DNA from 4 places in the Dactylosporangium salmoneum genome. Region 1 is predicted to be linked to each of the others. Evidence: riboswitches for the same ligand, from Rfam matches in the RefSeq annotation. Region 1 holds a riboswitch; each other region holds the start of a gene.
The links. Region 1 has a riboswitch for cobalamin ahead of ABD352_RS49405 (VWA domain-containing protein). Riboswitches for the same ligand answer to the same signal wherever they lie in the genome.
Positions count from the first base shown of each region.

Region 1 (4,735 bases):
ACTGGATCGCGCACAGGTGGGTGGCGGTCGCGTCGAGGAAGATCGTCTCGCGGCGCTCCTCGGTCAGCGGGCCGGTCGTGGCCGGCGCCGGCGCCTTGATCTCCTGCGGGGCGTCGGAGCCGGACTTGCCGCCGCACGCGAAAAGGCCCGCCGTCAGGGCCAGGGCGGCGACGGCGAGCAGGGCACGGGAGCGGATCATCGGTTTGCCAGCCTCTCTGGGGGGCCGGCCCGCGGACGGGCCGGCCGATCCCCGGCTCGTTACGAGACGGTCAGCAGCAGGTCGTTCGTGTCGACGGTGCTGCCGTACGTGACCTTGACCTTGAGCTTGTAGACGCCGGTCGGCACGTTGGTCGCGTCGAACTTCACGGCGGCGTAGTCGTCGGAGCCGGCCAGCAGGGTCGAGCCCTGGTTGAGCGAGCTGTAGGCGCGCTCGCCCGGGTACGACACGACCAGGCCGGACGGGCCGCCGGAGACCGTGACCTGCACGTTGGTGACCGTCCCCTGCGCGTGGAAGTTCAGCTGCGACCAGACCGGCGTGGCCTTCGGCACCGTGATGGCGGTGGTCTTCTGCACGACGGCGTCGCCGGTGAGCGAGATGGTGGCGATGGTGGCGAGGGCGCTGCCGGAGTGCTGGACGCCGGTGCAGGTCGTCGCGCCGGCGTTCTTGGTGGTGTACGAGTAGTTGAGCGTCAGCGGCACCACGCCGATCAGGGTGTTCTGCGGCAGGGTGAGGTTGAACGCGGCGTAGTCCATGCGGCCCGTGGCGAGCGCGTCGCCCTTGGACAGCGACGAGTAGGTGCCGGTGTTCGACGGGTACTTCACCGTCACGCCGGTGGCGCTCGCGGTGATCTTGACGTCGCAGACGTCGCCGGCCGACGCCCACATGGTGCTGACCCAGCCGGTCTGGCCGGGCAGCATCGAGGCCAGGACCGGGGAGACGAGGCCGAAGTCCTGCACGGCCGCCGAGGCCGGGGCCGCGGCGGGGACGATGGCGGCCGCGCCGGCGGCGACGGCGAGGGCGATGGAGGCAGAGCGGCGCATCGGAGGGGTCCTTCCCGGATGTTTGTGTCGCCAGGGCAGATCGGCGGCCCGTGCGCGTGGTTGAGCTAGCCGGTGAGCGCTATCCAGGTGTCGTACTGGTGCACCGCGATTCCCGCGAACGCCGGGTACCGCTGCGCCGCCGAGTCCACCGCCGCGAGCGTCCTGTGCAGCTGGGTGGCGGTGGAGCCGTGGAAGCTGCAGTACGCGCAGTCGCCCAGCGGCTGCGTCTCCGCGCCCAGGCGGACCGGCTTGGCCACCTTCCCGGCCCGGCGCAGCAGGTCGTCGGCCACCCCGACCATGGAGTTGGCCCCGGTGGCGGTGTTGCGGTAGCTCATCACCGTGACGCCGTCGACGCGGGCCAGCACCGCGTCGGCGAGGTTGCCCCCGCCGCTCGGCACCGCGACCGTGGGCAGCCAGAACGGCACGTCCAGCTCCAGCGGCAGGTCCGTGGCCGAGGAGACCCGGTCCAGCAGCGTGAGGAACCGCGGTACCAGTGCGGCCTGGTCCGTGTTCCAGGCGGGCAGCAGGTAGGGCTCCACGTCCATGTGCAGGCCGTGGAACAGGCCCGTGGCCGACGCGCCCTCGGCCCAGGCCAGCGCGGTCGCGTGGTCGGTGGTCCAGTCCGGCTCGCCGCCGAGCGCGTCGAGCGCGATCCCGGCCGCGTCGCACAGTTGCTGCAGCTCGCGCAGGCGGGCCAGGTCGGCCTCGCCGGCCGCGGGGTCGTAGTAGGCGAACAGCGCCCGCACCCCGTTGGCCGTGGCCCAGTCCACCACGGGCCGCGGGTCGTCGCGCTCCCACAGCCACATCGCCCGGGTGCCCGGCGGGGCGACCGCGGTCTCCGGGGCGAGCGTCGGCAGGCGCAGGGGAGTGGCGGCGATCAGCGCGATCGCCACCAGCAGGAGGCAGGCCACCGCCTGGGCGGCCAGGTCCGGCCAGCGCCGCATGCCCGTCCCATCGGCAGCGGCGGGCGGATCGTGAGGGTCACACCTCGTCACGTTGACGGTACTGGGGCCGGTGGGACACGATGACCGGAAGCGGTATGCGGAGGAACCCGGTGCGATTCCGGGACGGTCCCGCCACTGTGACCGGGGAGTCGTCCCCCAGCGCACGGGCCACGGCCGGATCACGGCCGGAAGGCCGGGGGCCGGCGGCGATCCGGGAGTCAGGAGACTCCGGCCGCTGTCGCTGCAGCCAACCCTGCAGTCCCAGCCACCTCGCGGGCGCGGACCCGCCGAAGGGAAGTGTGCCCGTGACCCCGCCGTACCCGTTCTCGGCCGTCGTCGGCCTGGCCGACCTGCGCCTGGCGCTGCTGCTCACCGCCGTGTCGCCGGCCATCGGCGGCGTGCTCGTGCGCGGCGAGAAGGGCACCGCCAAGTCCACCGTCGTGCGGGCGCTGGCCGCGCTGCTGCCCGAGGTCGACGTCGTCACCGGCTGCCGCTTCGCCTGCGACCCGGCCGCGCCCGACGCCGAGTGCCCCGACGGCCCGCACCTGCCGGGAGGCGGCGCCGCGCGGCGCCGCTCCGCCCTCGTCGAGCTGCCGGTCGGCGCCACCGAGGACCGGGTCGTGGGCACCCTGGACCTGCAGCGCGCCCTCGGCGACGGGGTGAAGGCCTACGAGCCGGGCCTGCTGGCCGCCGCCCACCGGGGCGTACTCTACGTCGACGAGGTCAACCTGCTGCCCGACCACCTCGTCGACCTGCTCCTCGACGCCGCCGCCATGGGCCGCGCGCACGTGGAGCGCGACGGCGTGTCGGTCAAGCACGCCGCCCGGTTCCTGCTCGTCGGCACCATGAACCCCGAGGAGGGCGAGCCCCGCCCTCAGCTGGTCGACCGCTTCGGGCTGGTCGTCGGGGTGGCCGCCCCGCAGGAGGCGCCGCCGCGGGCAGAGGTGGTCCGCCGCCGGCTGGCCTACGAGGCCGACCCGGCCGCGTTCGCCGCCCGCTACGTCGAGGCCGACGCCGAGCTCGCCGCCCGCATCGCCACAGCCCGGGGCCGCCTCGGCGCGGTGTCCCTGCCCGACCGGGAGCTGGATCGGATCGCGCGGATCTGCCTGGCGTACCGCGTGGACGGCCTCCGGGCCGACATCGTCGTCGCGCGGACCGCGGTGGCCCTGGCCGCGTGGCACGGCCGGACCGTGGTCACGAAGGACGACGTGCGCGACGCGGCGCGGCTCGCCCTGCCGCACCGCCGCCGCCGGGATCCGCTGGACCCGCCGGGTGCCGACAAAGACCGTTTGGAAGAGGTACTGAACGCAGAGGCCAACCCGGACGAGCCCGACGACGATCCCGGCCCGGACAACGGCGGCGGCGGTCCGGACGGCCCCGGCGACGGCCCCGGCGACGGAGGCCCCGACGGCGCGGAGAGCGGGCCAGACGTCGACGACGGCTCCCAGCCCGGCCCACCGCCCCCTAGCCCCTCGCCGAATGCCGATCTTCCGGACGAATTCGACGCGCAGGGCAAATCGGATTCGTCCGACTCGTACCCTGCGGAGGGCGGAGAGGGGGAACCCGGGCAGCGGGTCGAGGCGCCCGGTGCGCTGGCGTTCGCGGGGTTGCCGTACAAGCCGAAGCTCCTCAGCATCGCCGGGCGGGCCAACCGCCAGGCGGGCGCGCACGCCGGCCGCCGCTCGCCCGCCGTCTCCCGGCACGGGCGGGTCGTGCGCAGCCGCGCCCCGCTCGGCGGCAAGCTCACCAGCCTCCACGTCCCGGACACGGTCCGGGCGGCGGCGCTGCGCGGCGCCCGGCGCGCCGAGGCCAGGGACGTGCGCGAGGCGGTCAAGGTCGGCCGCGAGGCCAACCTCGTGCTGTTCGTCGTCGACGCGTCCGGCTCCATGGCCGCCCGCCAGCGGATGAGCGTGGTGAAGACCGCCATCCTGTCGTTGCTGCGCGACGCGTACCAGCGGCGGGACAAGGTCGGGATGATCAGCTTCCGGCAGCACGACGCGGCGCTCGTCCTGGAGCCCACCGCCAGCCACGAGGTCGGCGTCCTGCGCCTCGCCGAGCTGCGCACCGGGGGCCGCACCCCGCTGGCCGCCGGTCTGCGCCAGGCCGCCCGGACCCTGCACGGCGAGCGGCGCCGCGATGCCCGCCGCCGGCCGCTGCTCGTCGTGGTCACCGACGGGCGATCGACCAGCGGGCCCGACCCGCTGAGCGTGGTACCGCTGCTGGCCGGGGTGCCCGCCGTCGTCGTCGACTGCGAGTCCGGCCCGATCCGCCTCGGCCTCGCGCGCCGCCTCGCCGCCGCGCTCGACGCCGACTGCATTCCGCTGTCGAGCCTGGGAGCCTGAGTTGCCGCAGGGAAGAGTCGAGAACGTGCCCGACGACGGGCTCACCACCCGCCAGCGCCGCCGCCAGCACGTGCTGGCCGTGCACACCGGGCAGGGCAAGGGCAAGTCCACGGCGGCGTTCGGCATGGCGCTGCGCGCGTGGAGCGCCGGCTGGCCCATCGCCGTGTTCCAGTTCGTGAAGAGCCCGAAGTGGAAGGTCGGCGAGGAGACGGCCCTGCGCGCGCTCGGCGAGACCGGCAAGGGCGGCAGCGTCGTGTGGCACAAGATGGGCGAGGGCTGGTCCTGGATCCAGCGGCCCGGCACCGAGCGCGACCACGCCGCCGAGGCCGCCGAGGGCTGGGAGCAGATCAAGCGCGACCTCGCCGCCGAGGCGTACCGCTTCTACGTCCTCGACGAGTTCACGTACCC
Region 1 is NZ_BAAARV010000104.1:7,440-12,174, reverse strand. Features, by position in the region: gene ABD352_RS49420 (hypothetical protein) at 1-199, opposite strand, end outside; gene ABD352_RS49415 (hypothetical protein) at 259-1,041, opposite strand; gene ABD352_RS49410 (hypothetical protein) at 1,107-1,985, opposite strand; cobalamin riboswitch at 2,087-2,213, shown strand; gene ABD352_RS49405 (VWA domain-containing protein) at 2,291-4,327, shown strand; gene cobO (cob(I)yrinic acid a,c-diamide adenosyltransferase) at 4,329-4,735, shown strand, end outside.

Region 2 (4,735 bases), on a different contig from region 1:
CGACGCCCTCCGGGCCGTTGCCGCGTCGATCGCCCAGGGCATCCAGTCCGCCGGCTTTCGCGGCTGCGCCTTCCTGAACGCCGTGGCCGAGTACCCCGATCCGGACCACCCCGTGCACCAGGCCGTCCTCGCGCATCGGCGGTGGTTCCTCGACACGGTCAGCACCTTGATGGCGGGCATCCAGCAAGCCGAGGCCGAGCCCGCCGCGCAGCACTTCGTCATGCTCCGCGACGGCGCCATGGCGGCCGGCTGCCTCTTCGACCGGGCGCTGATCTGCGAGACCTTCCTGCGCGGCGTCGACGGCCTCATCCGGACGCACGCCGCACGCCGGCCATAGCCCAGACGCCGCGCCGCCGCGACCCTCGTTGCAGGCCCGGTCGCAGAGAGCGCTCTCCCCCTTGACCCTGGCGGCTTCCATAGCCAGACTGCCATGGCCGGGAGAGCGCTCTCCAGCAGTTCCCGAGGAGTAGTCGTGACGCTGTCCGCCAGCCGTGTCGCGACCGCCGGGGCCGGCCTGCTCGTCGTGCTCGCCACATACGTCGCGCTCACCGTGCCACCCGCCGAAGCCGCCAGCGACACCATCCTGTCCCAGAACAAGCCGGCCACCGCGTCGTCGGCCGAGAGCACGGGGCTGCCGGCCAAGAACGCCGTCGACGGCAACACCGGGACGCGCTGGGCCAGCGCGTGGACCGCGACGGCGTGGTTCCCGAGATCGCCGCCCACGGCACCTCGTACCTCATCGTCTCCGACGGCAAGCACCCGAATGACGCCGCGATCTACCTGGACGCGGTGACGCTGTACGGCATCCTCTTCCGCGTGTCGCCGCGCGGCGCCCCGGCCCTGTACGCGGCCGCGGCGACGGCCACCGAGCTGCAGAACACGGCGGCCGCGGCGATCGGTTACTGAGCCACAGAACACCGCGGCCGCGACGCTCGGTTACTGACCGTGACATCGGGCCGCAGATCCGGATGTCCGCATTGCCGATTGAGCGAGGCCCGGTTCCCGGCCGGGCCTTCGCCCCGCGTCCTGTCACAGCGCAATCGGCCGGTAGCTCAGCGCCACGTCAATGACAGCCTCGGGTGCGGGCCCGGTTTCCCGGCCGACCCTCCCCCCGCGTCCCGTCACAGCGCAATCGGCCGGTAGCTCAGCGCCACGTCGATGACGGCCTCGGCTCCGGGCCCGGTTTTCCGGCCGGGCCTCGCCCCGCGCCCCGTCACAGCGCAATCGGGCGGTAGCTCAGCGCCGCATCGACGACGGCCTCGGGTGACGCGTCGGCCAGCTCCGCCGGCGGATGAAAGATCAGGTCGGTGACCCGAGGGTGCGGGACGTTGGTGATCAGCAGGAGCACGTAGTAGTCCACGTCGTCGCCGGCCGCCTGTATCCGGCCGACAATCTCGATCAGCTCGTCGCGGGTGACGTCGGCGACCTTCGGAAATGCCGGCCGGGCGGCCTCAAGCGCGAAGTCCTCGACGTCGCGCGACGTCCAGTACGTGCGGAAGTCGTCGGTGGCGTAGCCATGGCCGGTTCCGGCGTTGAACGCGGCGATCGCGGCGTCCGCCGGCTCGCCGCGTTCCAGCAGCTCTTCGATGGTTTCGATGGCGGCACACAGCTCGGCCACGCGCTCGGGTGCGACCGGCGGCGGGCAGAGTTCGGGACGCAGCTCCATCCGGGCATTGTTCCCGGCGGGGCGCTGCGCTCCAACGCCGCCGCGGCGTCAGCGGGCCAGGCGCAGGCGCCACCGCAGCGTCAGCGGGCCAAGCGCAGGCGCCACCGCAGCGTCAGCGGGCCAGACGCAGGCGCCACCGCAGCGTCAGCGGGCCAAGCGCAGGCGCCACCGCAGCGCCAGCGGGCCAAGCGCAGGCGCCACCGCAGCGCCAGCGGGCCAAGCGCAGGCGCCACCGCAGCGCCAGCGGGCCAAGCGCAGGCGCCACCGCAGCGCCAGCGGGCCAAGCGCAGGCGCCACCGCAGCGTCAGTGCGTCAGGCGCAGGCGCCGCCGCGGGATCCGGTGGCCGGCGACGAGGGCCGATTTGACGGCCAGGCCGGCGATGAACGCGCTGATCGCCAGGATGACGATCCAGGACCAGATCCGGTACCCGGGCGCGCGTGCGTAGTCGATCCAGTGCAGCGTGAAGGTGGCGACGGCGGCGTACGGGAAGGCGAACGCCCAGAATCCGAGCGAGAAGGACAGCTTGCGGTACAACCCGAGGAGCCGTAGCTGGACGATGACCGCGAGTAGCGTGTACCCGCCCAGCGCGTAGGCGACGGCGTCGACCGTGCCGTGCGTGACGGCCAGGTAGGCCAGGCCGGCGAGGGCGGGCGGTGCCACCTCGATCGCCAGGGTCGGGCGCATCGGCGCGGGCAGCAGCCCCCGCAGGTACAGCCGGGACACGATGATCGCCTCGAGGACCAGCCACGACACCAGGCCGAGGCCGAAGAACGTCTGGGCCAGGCCGGACCAGCCGGCCAGGGCGGCGCCGATCGCCGCGATGAGGCCGCCCGCGACGGCGGGCAGCACGTACCCGGGGTGCAGGTGCTCCGGCTGGATGCCCTCGATGATCCACTGGCCGGTCATCCAGCCGGCCAGGGCGATCGTGATGACGGTGAACACCCCCAGCAGCCAGCGGCCGGCGGCCGGGCTGTCCGGCAGCAGGCCGATCGCGAGGAGCATGCCGACGATCGGGATCAGCGACACGAACGGCCCCATCACCGGGTGAGCCAGTTCGCCGCGCCAGCCCCCGGGCCGGCGCGGCACCTGCGCGACGTAGCCGGCCAGCAGCGCCAGCCAGACCAGGGCCGTGATGACGAACAGGATGTCGGACACGAGCGCCGGGGCCAGCCCCACCTGCGCGGCGTACCGCCAGCCGACCGCGAGGCCGGCCAGACCGTACGCGATGCCGAAGAGGTTCGGGGTGATACCGGCGTGCGAGCCGGTCGTCGGCGTGCTCATGCGGTCCCCCACGAAAGGTTCGACAGTCGGGCTGGGCGTGTCTACCCGAAATCGTCCCGGTATCCCGCGCCTATCCGCGCCGCTCGGCCCGGCCGGCCCGCGTGTCGCGATCGCCACAAGCCGGCGGGTGGGATTGACGGCGGCGCATCGCATCGACAGACTGACGGTCACAACAACATAGCCGTGCGTTGATGGGGGAAGTCCGGTCGAAATCCGGCGCTGGCCCGCAACGGTAGGCGACGAGCACCTTGACGCTCGTCGTGAGCCCGAGTACCCGTCCGCGTGCGTGGTTCCTGCACCTCCCTACCCGTCGTGGCCCACGGGTCGGAGCCACCGGGCGTGCTCCCGGTTTCTCTCGACTGCCAGGGCCGGAGAGGCCCGCCCACATGGCTGTCCACCGGCACCGCGTACGAACCCTGCTCGCCGGGGCGCTCGCCGCCCTCGCGCTGACCACCCTCGCCGCCACCCCGGCGGCCGCCAGCACGCCGACGCTCGACCGGCCCGCCGCCGCCTCCGGATGGCTGGCCCGGCAGATGGTCGACGGGGAGCGGTTCGAGGTCGTCTTCGACGGCGTCGCCTACCCCGACCAGGGCCTCACCATCGACGCGATCCTCGCGTTCGCGGCGACCAAGGTCGCCGGCGCCAGCGCGGCCAGGGCGACCGCGTGGCTGGCCCGGCCGGAGGTCCTTACCGGGTACATCGGCGACGGCACCGAGGCCTACGCGGGCGCCACCGCCAAACTGGCCCTCGCCGTGCAGATCCGCGGCGGCAACCCGGCCGCGTTCGGCGGCGTCGACCTCGTCGCCCGGCTGCGCGGGCTGCAGGCGCCGTCGGGCCGGTTCTCCGACCGGTCCGCGTTCGGCGACTACAGCAACCAGTTCACCCAGGCATTCGCGCTGCTCGCCCTGAGCCGCACCCCGGCCGGAGCGCCCGCCACGGGCGCGGCCTACCTGGCCGGCACCCGCTGCCCGGACGGCGGCTACCCGCTCTACTTCGACCAGCCCACCTGCGCCAGTGACGTCGACGCCACCGCCCTCGCGGTGCAGGCGCTCCTCGCCGCACACCGCCCGGCCGACGCCGCCCCGGCGATCGCGTGGCTGGTGTCGGTGCAGGCGGGCGACGGGTCGTTCACCGACGGCGCCGGCACCGTGAACGCCAACAGCACCGGCCTGGCCGCACAGGCCCTCGCCGTCGCCGGGCGCCCCCTCGCCTGGCTCAAGGCCCGCGGCTTCCTGCTCACCCTGCAGGTGCGCTGCACGGACCCGGCCCCGAACCGCGGCGCGATCGCCTACACCCCGGCCGGTTTCGACCCCGCCACGGCCGTGCGGGCCACCGCCCAGGCGGTGCCCGGCCTCACCGGCGCCGGCCTCGCCACGCTGACCGCGGCCGGGTCCAGGCCCGCCGCGCCGGTGCTCGCCTGCCCGTGACCGCCACCGTCCACACTGGAGGAACGATGACGTCCGCCCTGCGACGCACGCTGTCCACCGCCCTCGCTTCGCTCGCCGCCGTCGGCGCGCTCGTGCTCGCCGAGCCGGCTCCCCTCGCGGCGCACGCCGCCGCCTGCTCCCCCGGGACGGGCGTGACGGTCGTGGTCGACTTCGGTTCCCTCGGCGGCGGCGTGGTCACCGGCTGCTACGCCGGCGACCCGGCCACCGGCCTCGCGGCCCTGACCGGGTCCGGGTTCACCGTCGCCGGCACCCAGCGGTGGGGCCTGGCGTTCGTGTGCCGGATCAACGGCATGCCCACCGCGGCGACCGAGCCGTGCGTCAACACCCCGCCGGCCACGG
Region 2 is NZ_BAAARV010000001.1:21,335-26,069, reverse strand. Features, by position in the region: gene ABD352_RS00120 (TetR/AcrR family transcriptional regulator) at 1-337, shown strand, start outside; gene ABD352_RS00115 (hypothetical protein) at 700-906, shown strand; gene ABD352_RS00110 (hypothetical protein) at 1,214-1,666, opposite strand; gene ABD352_RS00105 (SLAC1 family transporter) at 1,971-2,948, opposite strand; cobalamin riboswitch at 3,096-3,244, shown strand; gene ABD352_RS00100 (peptidase) at 3,335-4,375, shown strand; gene ABD352_RS00095 (hypothetical protein) at 4,402-4,735, shown strand, end outside.
Region 2: another riboswitch for cobalamin. It lies ahead of ABD352_RS00100 (peptidase); the one in region 1 lies ahead of ABD352_RS49405 (VWA domain-containing protein).

Region 3 (4,735 bases), on a different contig from region 1:
GCGCGGGCAGCGCGCTGCATGGCGACCTATGCACGGCCGACCGCCGGCCAGTGGCCGCCGTCACTGACCGGACCCGGCTCAGCGGCGCCGGCGCGAATCTGCGCGGCGGCGGCGACCAGCCGGGCCAGGGACTGCTCGACCTCGGCGTAGCCGCGGGTCTTCAGCCCGCAGTCGGGGTTGACCCACAGCCGGTCGGCCGGGACGGCGGCGACGGCACGGCGCAACGCGTCGGTGATCTCGGCCTGCCGCGGTATCCGCGGCGAGTGGATGTCGTAGACGCCCGGCCCGATGCCCCGCGCGAAGCCGGCGGCGCCCAGGTCGTCGAGGATCTCCATCTTCGAGCGCGACGCCTCGATGCTCGTGACGTCGGCGTCGAGGGCGGCGATGGCCGGCAGGAACTCGCCGAGCTCGGAGTAGCAAAGGTGGGTGTGGATCTGCGTGGCGTCGGCGACGCCGCTGGTGGCGAGCCGGAACGCCTCGACCGCCCAGGTGAGGTACACCCGCTGCTCGGTCTTGCGCGGCGGCAGCAGCTCACGCAATGCCGGCTCGTCGACCTGGATGACGCGGATGCCGGCCATCTCGAGGTCGTGGCACTCGTCGCGCAGGGCGAGGGCGACCTGCCGGGCTGTGTCGGCCAAGGGTTGGTCGGCGCGCACGAACGACCGGGCGAGGAGCGTGACCGGGCCGGTGAGCATGCCCTTGACCGGCCGGTCGGTGAGCGACTGGGCGTAGGTGGACCACGCGACGGTCATCGGACCGGGACGGGCGACGTCACCGTGCAGGATCGGCGGGCGGACGCAGCGGGAGCCGTAGGACTGGACCCAGCCGTGCTCGGTGGCGGCGAAGCCGGTCAGCTGCTCGCCGAAGTACTGCACCATGTCGTTGCGCTCCGGCTCGCCGTGCACCAGCACGTCCAGGCCCAGCCGCTCCTGGAAGCGGATCACGTGCTCGACCTCGGCCCGCATCCGCTCGGCGTAGCCGGCCGGGTCGAGACGCCCCGCACGCCTGTCGGCCCGGGCCTGGCGCAGCTGGTCGGTCTGCGGGAACGAGCCGACGGTGGTGGTCGGCAGCTCGGGCAGGCGGAGCCGGGCCTGCTGGGCGACGGCGCGCTGCGGGTACGGGCCACGGGAGGTGTGCTCCGGTCGCAACGCCTCCAGGCGGGCCCGGACGGCGTCGTCGCGCCAGGCGGCCGGCGCCGGGCCGGGCCGCGCCGGCAGCGTGGCGACGCCGTCGCGCAGCGCCCTGCCGAGCAGGACGACCTCGTCGACCTTCTGGCGGGCGAACGCCAGCCGGGCTCTCACCTGTGCGTCCAGCGAGGTCTCGGCGGCAAGGTCGGCCGGCACGTGCAGCAGCGAGCACGAGCTGGACACGACCACGTCGTCGGCGAGGCCCTTGAGCTGCGCGCCGATCGCGGCCGCGGCCCGCAGGTCGGTGCGCCAGACGTTGCGGCCGTCGACGAGCCCGGCGACGATGGTCTTGCCGGGGATCGGCCCGCAGGCGGCAAGCCGGCGAAGGCCGCCGGGGCCGGCCACCAGGTCCAGGCCGACCGCCTCGACCGGCGTGCGCAGCAGCGCCGGCAGGGCGTCGCCGAGGTCGCCGAAGTACGAGGCGACGAACATCCGCGGCCGGCGTGGCAGGCCGCCGAGGTAGGTGTAGGTGGCGCGCAGCGCGTCGATCTCGGCCTGGGTGCGGTCGGCGCAGTAGGCGGGCTCGTCCAGCTGCACCCAGGGCACGCCGGCGTCGCCGAGGCTGGTGAGCAGGTCCGCATAGGCGGTCACGAGGTCGCCGAGCCGGCCGAACGGGTTGTCGCCCTTGGCCAGGAGCAGGAAGGTGGCCGGGCCGATGAGCACCGGGCGGGTGGTGACGCCGAGGGCGAGGGCCTCCGCATACTCGCCGAGGATCTTCTCCGGTTCGGCCGCGAACACGGTATCCGGGCCGATCTCCGGCACCAGGTAGTGGTAGTTCGTGTTGAACCACTTGGTCAGCTCCATGGCCGGCTCTTCGGCGGTGCCCCGGGCCATGGCGAAGGAGGTGTCCAGCGGGGACAGCCCGAGGCGGCGGAACCGGTCCGGGATCGCACCGACGGCGACGGCGGCGTCGAGCACCTGGTCGTAGTACGAGGACGTGTTCGACGGCACCGCGGTGAGCCCGGCCCGGTGCAGGTCGCGCCAGACGTCGGCGCGCAGGCCGGCCGCGGTGCGCTCCAGCTGGCCGGCGTCGATGCGGCCGGCCCAGTACGCCTCGACGGCCTGCTTGAGCTCGCGGTCCGGCCCGATGCGCGGGTAGCCGAGCACGGTGCTCGATCCGAAGGGCGTGTAGCACGGCTGACGTTCCTTCCCTCGAGGTGGTCGACGGCCACCAGCAGGAAAGGACGGCACGGCACAGCGCCGCGCTCGCCCGGCCAGCCCGCGCAGCCGTCGGCGGCGTGCACGGGGCCGTGCACGCGGTGCGGGCAGGTCTTCGGACTCGCAGGCGCCGTGCTCGTGCCTACCGGCCGTCGCTTCCCAGGCCTTGCGGCCCAGTGCTTCGTTGACGGCTTTCGTTCCCACTCACCGCTGCGGGGCAGTCCCGGACTCCCACCGGGTTCCCTCTTGCGACGCCCGGCCCTTGCGGGCCGGGCGTACCAGCACTGCCATCCATCGTATGGGCCGCGTCGAACGGAGGGAAACGGTCAGAACTCGTCGTCGAAGGTGACCGTGCCGGTGACGCCGACCTGGTAGGCCGAGACCCGCCGTTCGAAGAAGTTCGACAGCTCCTGGACGTCCTGCAGCTCCATGAACGCGAACGGATTGCGGCTGCCGTACATCGGCGCGATGCCCAGCACGGCCAGCCGCCGGTCGGCGACGTGCTGCAGGTACTCGCGCATGTCCGTCAGCGACATCCCGGAGACGCCCTGCTCGAGCAGGTCGGCGGCGAACTGGACCTCACAGTCGACGGCCTCGGCCAGCATCTGCTGGACCTGGCGCTCCATCTCGGCGTCGAACAGGTCCGGCTCCTCGGCCCGCACGGTGTCCACGACGTCGAAGGCGAACGCCATGTGCATCGACTCGTCGCGGAACACCCAGTTGGTGCCCGAGGCGAGGCCGTGCAGCAGTCCGCGGGAGCGTAGGTAGTACACGTAGGCGAAGGCGCCGTAGAAGAACAGGCCCTCGATGCAGGCGGCGAAGCAGATCAGGTTGAGCAGGAAGGCGCGGCGGTCGTCGCGGGTCTTGAGCTCACGCAGCTCGAAGATCGAGTTGATCCACTTGAAGCAGAACTCGGCCTTGCGCCGGATCGACGGAATGTTCTCGACCGCGGCGAACGCCTCGAACCGCTCCCGCTCGTCGGGCACGTAGGTGTCGAGGAGGTTGAGGTAGAACTGGACGTGCACCGCCTCCTCGAACAGCTGCCGCGACAGGTAGAGCCGGCCCTCCGGGGAGTTCACGTGCTGGTACAGGTTCAGCACCAGGTTGTTGGCGACGATCGTGTCGCCGGTGGCGAAGAACGCGACCAGCCGGGACACGAGGTGCCGCTCGGCCGGCGACAGCTTCGGCAGGTCGGCGAGGTCGGAGTGCAGATCGACCTCCTCGACGGTCCAGGTGTTCTTGATGGCGTCCTTGAACCGGTCGAAGAACTGCGGGTACCGCATCGGCCGCAGCGTCAGGTCCATGCCCGGGTCGAGCAGCAGGGGCCGCACGTCGGCGGTGCGGGGTTCGGGGATGGTGGTCACTGGCAGGCCTCACACGATTCGGGGTTTTCCAGGGAGCAGGCGACGGCTTCGGTCGGGGCGATGAGCGAGACGGCCGGGGTGACGGACACGGTGGCCTGCTGAATCCGGGTGGCCGGGCGGGAGCGCAGGTAGTACGTGGTCTTCAGGCCGGACTTCCAGGCGTGCAGGTACATCGAGGACAGCTTGCCGATCGTCGGGGCGCTCATGAACAGGTTGAGCGACTGCGACTGGTCGATGTACGGCGCGCGGGCGGCGGCGAGGTCGATGAGCGCCCGCTGCGGCAGCTCCCACGCCGTGCGGTACAGCTCCCGGACGTCCACCGGCAGCTCGGCGATGCCCTGCACGGAGCCCTCGGCCCGCTTGACCTGCTCGCGGATCGCCGCGGTCCACAGCCCGCGGGCCTTGAGCTCCCGCACGAGATAGGTGTTGATCTGCAGGAACTCCCCCGACATCGTCTCGCGCTTGAACAGGTTGGACACCTGCGGCTCGATGCACTCGTAGCACCCGGCGATCGAGGCGATCGTGGCGGTCGGGGCGATCGCGACGAGCAGCGAGTTGCGCAGCCCGTGCTCGGCGACGCGGGCCCGCAGGGCCGTCCACCGCTCATCCGCGGCCGGTTCGGCGCCCCACAGGTCGGGGTGCAGCACGCCGCCGGCGGCGCGGGTTTCGGCGAACGCCGGATGCGGGCCGAACCGCTCGGCGAGGCCGGCCGAGGTCTCCAGGGCGGTGAGCAGGACCTCCTCCTGCACGCGGGTGGACAGCTCGCGCGCCCCGGCCGAGTCGAACGGCAGCCGCAGCGTGAAGAACGCGTCCTGCAGGCCCATGAGCCCGAGGCCGACCGGCCGCCAGCGCGGGTTGGACGCGGCCGCCTGCGCCGAGGGGTAGTAGTTGATGTCGATGACCCGGTCGAGGAAGACGACGGCGGTGCGCACCGTCTCGCGCAGCCGCTCCCAGTCGACGCCCTCGGCGGTGACGTGCGCGCCGAGGTTGATCGAGCCGAGGTTGCACACCGCGGTCTCCTCGTCG
Region 3 is NZ_BAAARV010000103.1:6,151-10,885, reverse strand. Features, by position in the region: gene metE (5-methyltetrahydropteroyltriglutamate--homocysteine S-methyltransferase) at 27-2,294, opposite strand; cobalamin riboswitch at 2,435-2,643, opposite strand; gene ABD352_RS49280 (ribonucleotide-diphosphate reductase subunit beta) at 2,672-3,649, opposite strand; gene ABD352_RS49275 (ribonucleoside-diphosphate reductase subunit alpha) at 3,706-4,735, opposite strand, start outside.
Region 3: another riboswitch for cobalamin. It lies ahead of metE (5-methyltetrahydropteroyltriglutamate--homocysteine S-methyltransferase); the one in region 1 lies ahead of ABD352_RS49405 (VWA domain-containing protein).

Region 4 (4,735 bases), on a different contig from region 1:
AGTCGACGGTCGCGGCGAGCTCGAAGGCGCCCTTGTAGCCGTGCCGGCGCATGGCGGCCAGCCACCTCGGGTTGACCACCCGGGCCCGGAAGACGCGCGCGGTCTCCTCGCTCAGGGTGCGGGTCCGCACCGCGTCGGGGTTGGTGCTGTCGCCGACGTAGGCGGCGGGCGCCCGGCCGGTGAGGGCGCGGACGGTGGCGACCATGCCGCCGTGGTACTGGAAGTAGTCGTCCGAGTCGGCGATGTCGTGCTCGCGGGTGTCGGTGTTCTTGACCGCGACGGAGATCCTGCGGTACGCGCCCTCCATGTCGGTGCGGGCCTCGATCCCGTCGACGCCGCGGCCGTACGCGTAGCCGCCCCACACGGCGTAGACCTCGGCGAGGTCCCGGTCGTCGCGCCAGTTCCGGCTGTCGATGAGCGGGAGGATGCCCGCGCCGTACGCGCCGGGCTTGGAGCCGAACACGCGCAGGGTGGCGCGGCGGTCGTCGCCGTGGGCGGCCAGGTCGGCCCGCACGTGGGCGCGCACGAAGTTGTCCTCGTCGGGCTCCTCGGCGTCGGCGGCCAGCCGCACGGCGTCGTCGAGCAGGGCGACCACGTGCGGGAAGGCGTCGCGGAAGAAGCCGCTGATGCGCATGGTCACGTCGATGCGCGGGCGGCCCAGCTCGGGCAGGCCGACGAGCTCCAGGCGGCTGACCCGGCGGGAGGCGTCGTCCCAGACCGGGCGGACGCCGAGCAGGGCGAGGGCCTCGGCGATGTCGTCGCCGGCGGTACGCATGGCGCTGGTGCCCCACATGGACAGCCCGACGGAGCGGGGCCAGTCGCCGTGGTCGGCCCGGTACCGCGCCAGGAGCGAGTCGGCCATCGCCTGGCCGGTCTCCCACGCGAGGCGGCTCGGGACCGCCTTCGGGTCGACCGAGTAGAAGTTGCGGCCGGTCGGCAGGACGTTGATGAGCCCGCGCAGGGGCGAGCCGCTGGGGCCGGCCGGGACGTAGCCGCCGTCGAGCGCGTGCAGGACCATCGTGAGCTCGTCGGTGGTCCTCGCCAGCCGGGGAATGATCTCGGCGGCGGCGAACCGCAGTACCCGTACAACTTCCGGATTTTCCGACAGATCCGAGATGTCCGACGCATCCCAGTCGCGGGCCTCCATGGCCTCGACCAGCGCCCGGGCGCGCGCCTCCGCGTCGTCCACGGAGAGCCGCGATCCGGACATCTCGTCCAGGCCCAGGGCCTCCCGCAGGCCCGGCAGCGCCGCGACCTGGCCGCCCCACATCTGCCGGGCGCGGAGCATGGCCAGGACGAGGTCGACGCGCGCGGGCCCGGTCGGGGCCTGGCCCAGGATGTGCAGCCCGTCGCGGATCTGCACGTCCTTGACCTCACACAGCCAGCCGTCGACGTGCAGCAGGAAGTCGTCGAACTCGGCGTCGTGCGGCCGGTCGGCCAGGCCCAGGTCGTGGTCGAGGCGGGCGGCCTGGATCAGGGTCCAGATCTGGGCCCGGATGGCCGGCAGCTTGGCCGGGTCGAGCGCGGCGATCGTGGCGTGCTCGTCGAGCAGCTGCTCCAGGCGGGCGATGTCGCCGTAGGTGTCGGCCCGGGCCATCGGCGGGACCAGGTGGTCGACGAGGGTGGCGTGGGCCCGGCGCTTGGCCTGGGTGCCCTCGCCGGGGTCGTTGACCAGGAACGGGTAGACCAGCGGCAGGTTGCCCAGGGCCGCGTCGGCGCCGCAGCCGGCCGACATGCCGACCGTCTTGCCCGGCAGCCACTCCAGGTTGCCGTGCTTGCCGACGTGGACGACCGCGTGGGCGCCGAACTCGTCGGCCAGCCAGCGGTACGCGGCCAGGTAGTGGTGGCTCGGCGGCAGGTCGGGGTCGTGGTAGATGGCGACCGGGTTCTCGCCGAAGCCGCGCGGCGGCTGGACCATGACCACGACGTTGCCGCGGCGCAGGGCGGCGAGCACGATGTCGCCGGTGGCCGGGTCGACGAAGAGCTCGCCCGGGGCCGGGCCCCAGTGCTGCTCCATGCCGGCCCGCAGGTCCTCGGGCAGGGTGGCGAACCAGGCGGCGTACCGCTCGGCCGAGATCCGGACCGGGTTGCCGCTCAGCTGCTCCTCGGTGAGCCAGTTGACGTCCTGGCCGCCGGCCGCGATGAGCTCGTGGATGAGCGCGTCGCCCTCGGCCGGGAAGCCCTCGCCGAGGTCGTACCCGCGTTCGGTCAACGCGGCGAGCAGCCGCACGACGCTGGCCGGGGTGTCCAGGCCGACGGCGTTGCCGATGCGGGAGTGCTTGGTCGGGTACGCGCTGAGCATGACCACGATCCGCTTGTCCGCGTTGGCCAGGCCGCGCAGCCGGGCGTGGGCGGCGGCGATCCCGGCCACCCGCCCCGCCCGCTCGGGGTCGGCGACGTAGACGGTGAGGCCGTCCTCGTCGATCTCCTTGAACGAGAACGGCACGGTGATGATCCGGCCGTCGAACTCCGGGATGGCGACCTGCGTGGCGGTGTCCAGCGGCGAGAGCCCGTCGTCGCTGCCGTCCCAGCCCTCGCGGCTGCTGGTCAGGCACAGGCCCTGCAGAATCGGCACGTCGAGGGCGGCCAGGGCGCCGACGTCCCAGGCCTCGTCCTCGCCGCCGGCCTGGGCGTCGGCCGGGCGGGTGCCGCCGGCCGCGAGCACGGTGACGACGAGCGCGTCGGCCCGGCGCAGCGTGTCGAGCAGCTCCGGCGGGGCGGTGCGCAGGGAGGCGGCGAAGACCGGCAGCGCGTTGGCGCCCTCGGCCTCGATCGCGTCGCACAGCCGCTCGACGAACGCGGTGTTGCCGGACACGTGGTGGGCCCGGTAGTAGATGACCGCCACCGTCGGGCCGCCGGTCGCGGCCGCCTCGCGCTCGAGCACGCCCCAGGCCGGCGTCTCCACCGGCGGGGCGAAGCCGTGGCCGGTCAGCAGCACGGTGTCGGACAGGAACCGGTGCAGCTCGGCGAGGTTGGCCGGGCCGCCGAAGGCGAGGTAGGCGTGGGCCTGGGCGGCGAGGCCGGCCGGCACCGTGGAGTGGCTCATCAGCTCGGCGTCGGGGGCCTGCTCGCCGCCGAGGATCACCACCGGGCGGCCGGTGGCCAGGAGCGCGTCGAGGCCGTCGGCCCAGTCGCGGTACGCCCCGAGGAAGCGCACGACGATCAGCTCGGCGCCCTCGGCCAGCCCCGGCAGGTCCTCCACGGCGGTGCGGGACGGGTTGGCCAGCCGGTATTCGGCGCCGCTCGCGCGGGCGCTGAGCAGGTCGGTGTCGGACGTCGACAGCAGCAGGATCACGCCGGGGTCCTCCCTCGGGGTCCGCGCCCCAAGTCGGTGGGTGGGTTCCGGCGGCGGAGGAGTTCCTGACTTCCGGATCGGCGCTGGAGGCTCGTTCCCGGTCACAGTGGCGGGACCGCCCCGGACTCGCACCGGGTTCCTCCACACGTCGCCGTTGCTGTGTACAGCGTCGCCAACTCTCCTTGACCGGCCGCCGCCGAGTCAAGCGCAGGTAGTATCCGCCCCGTGCAGCCTCCCAGCGAACGCGACGCCCCCGACCGGTGCCCCGGCGCCGTGCAGGTGCACGCCGCCGCGGACGGCGGCCTGGCCCGGGTCCGGCTGCCCGGCGGGCTGCTCACCGCGGATCAGCTGGGCGTGCTGCGGGCCGCCGCGGCCGAGCTGGGCGACCCGGTGCTGGAGCTCACCTCGCGGGCGAACGTGCAGGTCCGCGGCCTGCGCCCGGGCGCGGAGATCGAGCTGGGCGAGCGGCTGGCGGCGGCCGGGCTCCTGCCGTCGGCGACCCACGAGCGGGTGCGCAACATCATCGCCAGCCCGCTCGGCGATGTGCGAGGGCTCGTCCGCGAGTTCGACGCGTTGCTGTGCGCGACACCCGCGCTGGCCGACCTGCCAGGGCGGTTCCTGGCCACGATCGACGACGGGCGCGGGGACGTGACGCCGCTGCTCGGGGACGTGGGGCTGCACGGCGGCCGCCTGGTGCTCGCGGGTCTGCCGACCACCGCCACCGGGGGCGCGTCCTTGCTGGTGGCGGCCGCTCTGGCATTCCTGGCCGAGCGGGTCGCGCAGGAGTCGCAGGCGTGGCGGCTGGCCGAGCTGCGCGACGGTCCGGCGCGGGTGGCCCACCGGCTGCGCGCTTCCGTCGACCTGTGCGATCTGCCCGTGTTCGCCGGTCCGCCGCCAGGGGTTGTCGTGCCGCTCGGGCTCCTCACGCCCGCATTGCGGTTCGAGGATGCCGCGAAGGAGATCATTGTCACGCCTTGGCGGACCGTCGTGCTGCCGGGCGTACCGATGCCGGATTCTGATCCCTCTCCGTGGACCGGGGTGACGGCGTGCGCCGGGCGGCCGGGCTGCGCCAAGGCACTGGCCGATGTCCGCGCGGACGCCCGGCCGCGGGACCCCGGCGGACTTCCGGTCCACTGGGCCGGCTGCGAGCGGCGCTGCGGCGCGCCGAAGGGAAGGCACGTGGAGATGGTGGCGACGCCGCAGGGGTACCGGAGCGCGGTCGTATGACGGACTACATCCGCGACGGCGCGGAGATCTACCGCCGCTCGTTCGCCACGATCCGGGCCGAGGCCGACCTGTCCGCGCTGCCTGCCGACGTGGCCCAGGTGACCGTGCGCATGATCCACGCCTGCGGGATGGTGGACCTGCCGGCCGACGTCGGGCACTCCCCCGGCGTGGTCGCCGCCGCCCGGGCCGCGCTGCGGGCCGGTGCGCCGATCC
Region 4 is NZ_BAAARV010000085.1:65,998-70,732, forward strand. Features, by position in the region: gene cobN (cobaltochelatase subunit CobN) at 1-3,295, opposite strand, end outside; cobalamin riboswitch at 3,337-3,478, opposite strand; gene ABD352_RS43255 (precorrin-3B synthase) at 3,521-4,522, shown strand; gene ABD352_RS43260 (precorrin-8X methylmutase) at 4,519-4,735, shown strand, end outside.
Region 4: another riboswitch for cobalamin. It lies ahead of cobN (cobaltochelatase subunit CobN); the one in region 1 lies ahead of ABD352_RS49405 (VWA domain-containing protein).